DNA from 3 places in the Streptomyces sp. NPDC047917 genome. Region 1 is predicted to be linked to each of the others. Evidence: riboswitches for the same ligand, from Rfam matches in the RefSeq annotation. Region 1 holds a riboswitch; each other region holds the start of a gene.
The links. Region 1 has a riboswitch for thiamine pyrophosphate ahead of thiO (glycine oxidase ThiO). Riboswitches for the same ligand answer to the same signal wherever they lie in the genome.

Region 1 (2,245 bases):
CCCGGCTCGATGCGCTCGACCCGGGCCCCGGTGAGGAGTTCGGCGCCGGTCTGCGCGTACCAGGCGGCCATCGGGGCGGCGACCTCCGCGGGCATGGCGCCCGCCAGGGGCCGGTCGGCGGCCTCGACGACGGTGACCGCGCAGCCGGCGGCGCGGGCCGCGGTGGCGAACTCGGCGCCGATCCAGCCCGCGCCGACGACCACGACGCCGTGCTGCTCGTCGAGGACCGGCCGCAGCCGTGCCGCGTCGTCGAGGGTGCGCAGCAGATGGACGCCGGGAACGCCCTCGGTGCCGGGCAGGACGACCGGTTCGGCACCGGTCGCGATCACCAGGGCGTCGTAGGGAACGGGCCCTTCCGGGGTGTCCAGTTCGTGCGCGTCCGGCCGGACACCGGTCACCTCACGCCCCAGGTGCAGCTCGATCTCCAGCGCCTCGAAGTCGATGTCGAAGGCGGAGTCCTCGGCCTTGCCGAGCAGCACCGCCTTGGACAGCGGGGGGCGGTCGTAGGGCTGGTGCGGTTCCGCGCCGATCAGGGTGACGGGGCCGGTGAAGCCCTGTTCCCGCAGGGCCACCGCGGTCTGCACCCCGGCCATGCCCGCGCCGACGACGACGACGCGGCGTCCTGTCCGCCGGTCCGGCTGCTCTGACTGCTGCTGATCGCTCACCCGTACACCATAAGCACCTGATTGATCGTCAGGAAAGGGTGGGTTGCCCGACCCTGCTCGTCCCGCCGCCCTGCCGCGGCTCCCGCTCCCACCACTTGTCCGGCCGGATCCGGCCGTCCTCCCGGTGCGGGCGATGACGTCGGGCGGGCGGGCCGTGTGACAGCTCCCGCACCGGTCCGGTGGGGGCGGGGTTTAGGGTGGCCGACGTAAGACACTCGCGGGAGCCCGGACGCACCGGGCTGAGAGGGAGGCTGGGCGGCCTCCGACCGTACGAACCTGATCCGGGTCATGCCGGCGAAGGGAGGGGCTGGAAGCCCATGCGTTCTTCTCGGAACGGGAACGGATCCGATGTCCTCGTCATCGGGGGCGGGATCATCGGCCTGGTGACGGCCTGGCGGGCCGCTCAGCGCGGACTGCGTACGGCGGTGGCCGACCCCGAACCGGGTGGCGGCGCCGCCCGGGTGGCGGCCGGCATGCTGGCCGCCGTCACCGAACTCCACTACGGCGAACAGCTGCTGCTGGGCCTCAACGTCGCCTCGGCCGCCCGCTATCCGGCCTTCGTGGCCGAGCTGGAAGAGGCGAGCGGCCAGGAGACCGGCTTTCGCACCTGCGGCACGCTGGCCGTCGCGCTGGACTCCGACGACCGTGCCCATCTGCGGGATCTGCATGCCCTCCAGCAGCGTTCGGGCCTCGAATCGGAGTGGCTCACCGGCCGTGAGTGCCGTCGGCTGGAGCCGATGCTCGCGCCGGGCGTCCGGGGCGGCCTGCGGGTCGACGGCGACCACCAGATCGATCCCCGCCGGCTGGCCGCCGCCCTGCTGACCGCCTGTGAACGGGCCGGGGTGGTCTTCCACCGCGGCTGGGTGGAGCGGCTGGGCGTGGTGGGCGGCAGGGCCTCCGGGGCGGTGCTCGCCGGAGGTACGGAGCTGGCCGCCGACCAGGTCGTGCTCGCCGCGGGGAGCCTCAGCGGGCGGCTGCCCGGGCTGCCGGACGAGGTGGTGCCACCGGTCCGGCCGGTGAAGGGCCAGGTGGTGCGGCTGACCGTGCCCGCCGGGTACGCGCCGTTCCTGAGCCGGACGATCCGGGCAGTGGTCCGGGGCGGCCACGTCTACCTCGTACCGCGCGAGAACGGCGAGCTGGTCGTCGGTGCCACCAGCGAGGAGATGGGCTGGGACACCGCGGTCACCGCGGGCGGGGTCTACGAGCTGCTGCGCGACGCCCACGAGCTGGTCCCCGGCATCACCGAACTGCCGCTCACCGAGACCCTGGCCGGCCTGCGCCCCGCCTCCCCCGACAACGCCCCGCTGCTGGGCCCCACCGCCCTGCCCGGCCTCCACCTCGCCACCGGCCACCACCGCAACGGGGTGCTGCTCACCCCCATCACCGGCGACGTCATGGCGGAGTTCCTCACCGGCGGCGAGCCGCCCGAGCCGGCCCGCCCCTTCACCCCGCACCGTTTCGCCTCCGCCACCGCCTCCGTACGTCAGGAGCAGCCCGCATGACCGAGTCCGCACCGCCCACCGTGTCCGTGAACGGCGAGGCCCGTCCGGTCGCCGCCGGCACCACCCTGGCATCGCTCG
Region 2 (2,245 bases), on a different contig from region 1:
GGCGCGGCTCTCCAACATCGTCTTCATGGGCATGGGCGAGCCGCTCGCCAACTACAACCGGGTGGTCGGCGCGATCCGCCGGCTGACCGACCCGGAGCCGGACGGGCTGGGGCTCTCGCAGCGCGGGATCACCGTCTCCACCGTGGGTCTGGTGCCGGCGATGCTCCGCTTCGCGGACGAGGGCTTCAAGTGCCGCCTCGCCGTCTCGCTGCACGCGCCGGACGACGAGCTGCGCGACACCCTCGTACCCGTGAACACGCGCTGGAAGGTCGGCGAGGTGCTGGACGCCGCGTGGGAGTACGCGGAGAAGTCCGGCCGTCGCATCTCCATCGAGTACGCGCTGATCCGCGACATCAACGACCAGGCGTGGCGCGGCGACCGGCTCGGCCGGCTCCTCAAGGGCAAGCGGGTGCACGTCAACCTGATCCCGCTGAACCCCACACCCGGTTCCAAGTGGACCGCCTCGCGGCCCGAGGACGAGAAGGCGTTCGTCGAGGCGATCGCCGCCCACGGGGTGCCGGTCACCGTGCGGGACACCCGCGGTCAGGAGATCGACGGGGCCTGCGGGCAGCTGGCGGCAGCCGAGCGCTGAGCCGGAAGTGGCCCGTGTAATCTGGGCCTGAAATCAACTTCATATTCCGACAGGGGAGCGCCACAGCGCTGAGAGTGCGGCACCGAGGACAGGTCGGCCGCAGACCCTCTGAACCTCGCCCGGGTCATTCCGGGTAGGAAGTTCGGTCATCAACTCATGCTGTTGCGCCCTGCCCGCTTTCCGCGGGCAGGGCCGCGTCTCTTCCTGGCCAAAACCCAGGAGGAATCCACAATGACCACCACGCGCAGGACCAGGCAGCTCGCGGCGTCGGCCGTCGCCGCCGCGCTCGGCGTCACCGCACTCGCCGGCTGCGGAAGCTCCGACGACTCGGCCGGTTCCGGCGGCACGAAGGGCTCGGGCTCCAAGACCGTGACCCTCGTCAGCCACGACTCCTTCAATGCCTCCAAGGACGTGCTGAAGGAGTTCACCGAGGAGACCGGCTACACCGTCAAGGTGCTCAAGAGCGGCGACGCGGGGGTCGCGCTCAACCAGGAGATCCTGACCAAGGGCTCCCCCCGCGGCGACGTGTTCTTCGGCGTCGACAACACCCTGCTCTCCCGTGCCCTCGACAGCGGGCTCTTCACGCCGTACCGGGCGAAGGGCATCGACCGGGTCGCGGCGGACACCCGGCTGGACGCCGACAAGCACCGGGTCACCCCGGTCGACACCGGCGACATCTGCGTGAACTACGACAAGAAGTACTTCGCGGACAAGAAGCTCGCGCCGCCGCAGTCCTTCGACGACCTGGCGAAGCCCGCGTACAAGGACCTGCTCGTCACCGAGAACGCCGGGACCTCGTCGCCCGGCCTCGGCTTCCTCCTCGGCACCGTCGCCACTTACGGCGAGAACGGCTATCAGGACTACTGGAAGAAGCTGGAGCGCAACGGCGTCAAGGTCGTCGACGGCTGGGAGCAGGCGTACAACGAGGAGTTCTCCGGATCGGCCGGCGGGAAGAAGGCCAAGGCGGACCGGCCGCTCGTCGTCTCGTACGCCTCCAGCCCGCCCGTCGAGGTGCTGTACGCGAAGCCGCAGCCGGCGCAGGCCCCGACCGGCGTCGCCACCGGGACCTGCTTCCGGCAGATCGAGTTCGCCGGTCTGCTGAACGGCGCGAAGAACGAGGCGGGTGGCAAGGCCCTGCTGGACTTCCTGATCAGCAAGAAGTTCCAGGAGGACATGCCGCTCAACATGTTCGTCAACCCGGTCGTCAAGGACGCGGCGCTGCCGGAGCTCTTCACCAAGTTCGGTGCGACGGTGGACGGGCCGGCGACCGTGGCCCCGGAGAAGATCGCCAAGAACCGTGAGCAGTGGGTCCAGTCGTGGTCCTCGCTCGTAGTGAAGTAGCCAAGAGCCCCGTACGCGGAACGGACGCGGGCGGGACGGGCGGGACCGGCGGGACGGATGGCCCGGGAAGGCGCACCCGCGCGGCGGGGCCCGCCCGTGCGAAGGCCCGGCGCGGGAGCGCGGTGCGGCTCGGCCTGATGGCCGTGCCCGTCGCGTTCTTCGCGCTGTTCTTCGCCTACCCGGTCGCCGCGATCGTCGGCCGCGGCCTGAAGGTGGACGGCGTCTGGCAGTTCGGCCGGATCGGCGAGGTGCTGGCCCGGCCGGACATCCGCGAGGTCCTCTGGTTCACCACCTGGCAGGCGCTCGCCTCGA
Region 3 (2,245 bases), on a different contig from region 1:
GGGTACAGGCCATGGATGAGGCCGGTGTTGTCGTCGGTGTTGCCGGTCAGGCTCGCCCAGCCGATGAAGAGCGATCCGAGCAGCCCGATCAGCAGCAACGAGATCAGCGTGCCGATCACCGCGACCGAGGTACGGGCGGTCAGGCCGTGGCACATGTAGAGCGCGATCAGCATGATCGCGCCGGCCCCGACCACCGCGACGAGCAGCGGATTCGAGCCCTGGAGAATGGCCGGGAGGATGAACAGGGTCAGCACGGCGAACGAGACCGCGAGCGCGACCAGCGCCATCACCCCGCGCATGCGTCCCACCGCGACCACGACCAGGGCGAAGATCCCGGCCAGCAGGGCCATCGGGAACTTCCGGTTCACATCCGTCACCGAGTACTGCAGATCACGGGGCGCGTCGGGGGCGTACGCCACGACCACGCCCTGACCGTCGCGCAGCTGACGCGGTGTGTCGGGCTGGATGATCTCGATGAACGTCCGGCCCTTGTCATGACCGGTCGTCACCTCGATCCTGGCCTTCTTGCACAGCCCCTGCCCGCTTTCCGACGGAGGCGTGGTGCCTCCGTCGATGGGCGTCCGGGCCGCGTTCACCTCCTTGCAGTCCACCTTGACGATGTTCACCACCTTTCCCTGCTGGGTCTGCCGGTCGAATCCGACGCCGGTCCGTTCGTGCGGCGGTGCACCCCCCGGCCAGAGGGCCACCAGACCGACGACGACGGCGGTGGCGAACGGGATCAGTACGGCCGCGATGACTTTGCGCAGGTGCGTGGAGACGGGTGCGGCAGGGCCATGGCTGTGCGAGTGGCCGTGCTGATGGCTCTGTGGTTCGTGGTCGATTCGGGGGGACGTCACCGGCCGATCATCGCAAGAAGGGACGGGCCCACTGTTCAGCAGGCGGGACGGGGCGCTAGCGTGGAGGAACCTTTGCACACGCGGGAGCTCGGAGCACCGGGCTGAGAGGGCGCTGATCTCCGTACGTCCGTACGGGACAGGCTGCGCCGACCGCCGAACCTGTTACCGGGTAATGCCGGCGTAGGGAGTAGGTCTCATGACCACATCGGACGCACGCACGCCTGCCTCGAACCAGAGCGACGAGGCCGGGAAGTCCACCGGCTGGCACAAGGGGTACGTCCGGGGCTCGCGCCCGGACCTCCAGGTGCCGGTCCGTCAGGTGCACCTCACCAACGGCAAGGACGTGACGCTGTACGACACGTCGGGTCCGTACACCGATCCCACCGTCGAGACCGATGTCCGTCGCGGGCTCGCACCGCTGCGGGAGAACTGGATCATCGCCCGCGGCGACACCGAGGAGTACCCGGGCCGCCCCGCCCGCCCCGAGGACGACGGGCTCAAGCACACCTCGCCGCGTGGCGGGCTGCGCAACCTCGACGCGGTCTTCCCCGGCCGACCGCGGCTGCCGCGCCGCAGCCGGGACGGACAGCCGGTGACCCAGCTCGCGTACGCCCGCCGGGGCGAGATCACCCCGGAGATGGAGTACGTGGCCATCCGGGAGAACGTCGAGCCCGAGGTGGTGCGCGAGGAGATCGCGGCCGGCCGGGCCGTGCTGCCCGCCAACGTCAACCACCCGGAGATTGAGCCGATGATCATCGGCAAGCGGTTCCTGGTGAAGGTCAATGCCAACATCGGCAACTCCGCGGTGACGTCCTCCATCGAGGAGGAGGTGGAAAAAATGACGTGGGCGACGCGTTGGGGCGCCGACACCGTCATGGATCTGTCCACCGGCCGCAACATTCACACCACCCGTGAGTGGGTTCTGCGCAATTCCCCGGTGCCGATCGGCACCGTCCCGCTCTACCAGGCACTGGAGAAGGTCGACGGCCGGGCGGAGGAGCTGACCTGGGAGATCTACAAGGACACGGTCATCGAGCAGGCCGAGCAGGGCGTCGACTACATGACCGTCCACGCCGGCGTGCGCCTGCCGTACGTACCGATGACCGCCCGCCGCAAGACCGGAATCGTCTCGCGCGGCGGCTCGATCATGGCGGCTTGGTGCCTCGCGCACCACAAGGAGTCGTTCCTGTACGAGCACTTCGAGGAGCTCTGCGAGATCCTCGCGACCTACGACGTGACGTACTCACTGGGCGACGGGCTGCGTCCCGGCTCGATCGCCGACGCCAATGACGCGGCGCAGTTCGCCGAACTGCGCACGCTCGGCGAGCTGAACTCGGTCGCCAAGCGGTTCGGTGTGCAGACCATGATCGAGGGTCCGGGCCACGTCC

Region 2: another riboswitch for thiamine pyrophosphate. It lies ahead of ACGF8B_RS35915 (thiamine ABC transporter substrate binding subunit); the one in region 1 lies ahead of thiO (glycine oxidase ThiO).
Region 3: another riboswitch for thiamine pyrophosphate. It lies ahead of thiC (phosphomethylpyrimidine synthase ThiC); the one in region 1 lies ahead of thiO (glycine oxidase ThiO).

The regions. Positions count from the first base shown of each region.
Region 1 covers NZ_JBIDCA010000005.1:379,301-381,545, forward strand. The annotation lists gene ACGF8B_RS14505 (NAD(P)/FAD-dependent oxidoreductase) at 1-665, opposite strand, end outside; TPP riboswitch at 873-985, shown strand; gene thiO (glycine oxidase ThiO) at 983-2,167, shown strand; gene thiS (sulfur carrier protein ThiS) at 2,164-2,245, shown strand, end outside.
Region 2 covers NZ_JBIDCA010000018.1:43,296-45,540, reverse strand. The annotation lists gene rlmN (23S rRNA (adenine(2503)-C(2))-methyltransferase RlmN) at 1-592, shown strand, start outside; TPP riboswitch at 634-750, shown strand; gene ACGF8B_RS35915 (thiamine ABC transporter substrate binding subunit) at 824-1,933, shown strand; gene ACGF8B_RS35910 (ABC transporter permease) at 2,071-2,245, shown strand, end outside.
Region 3 covers NZ_JBIDCA010000001.1:268,420-270,664, reverse strand. The annotation lists gene ACGF8B_RS01135 (YibE/F family protein) at 1-857, opposite strand, end outside; TPP riboswitch at 928-1,061, shown strand; gene thiC (phosphomethylpyrimidine synthase ThiC) at 1,054-2,245, shown strand, end outside.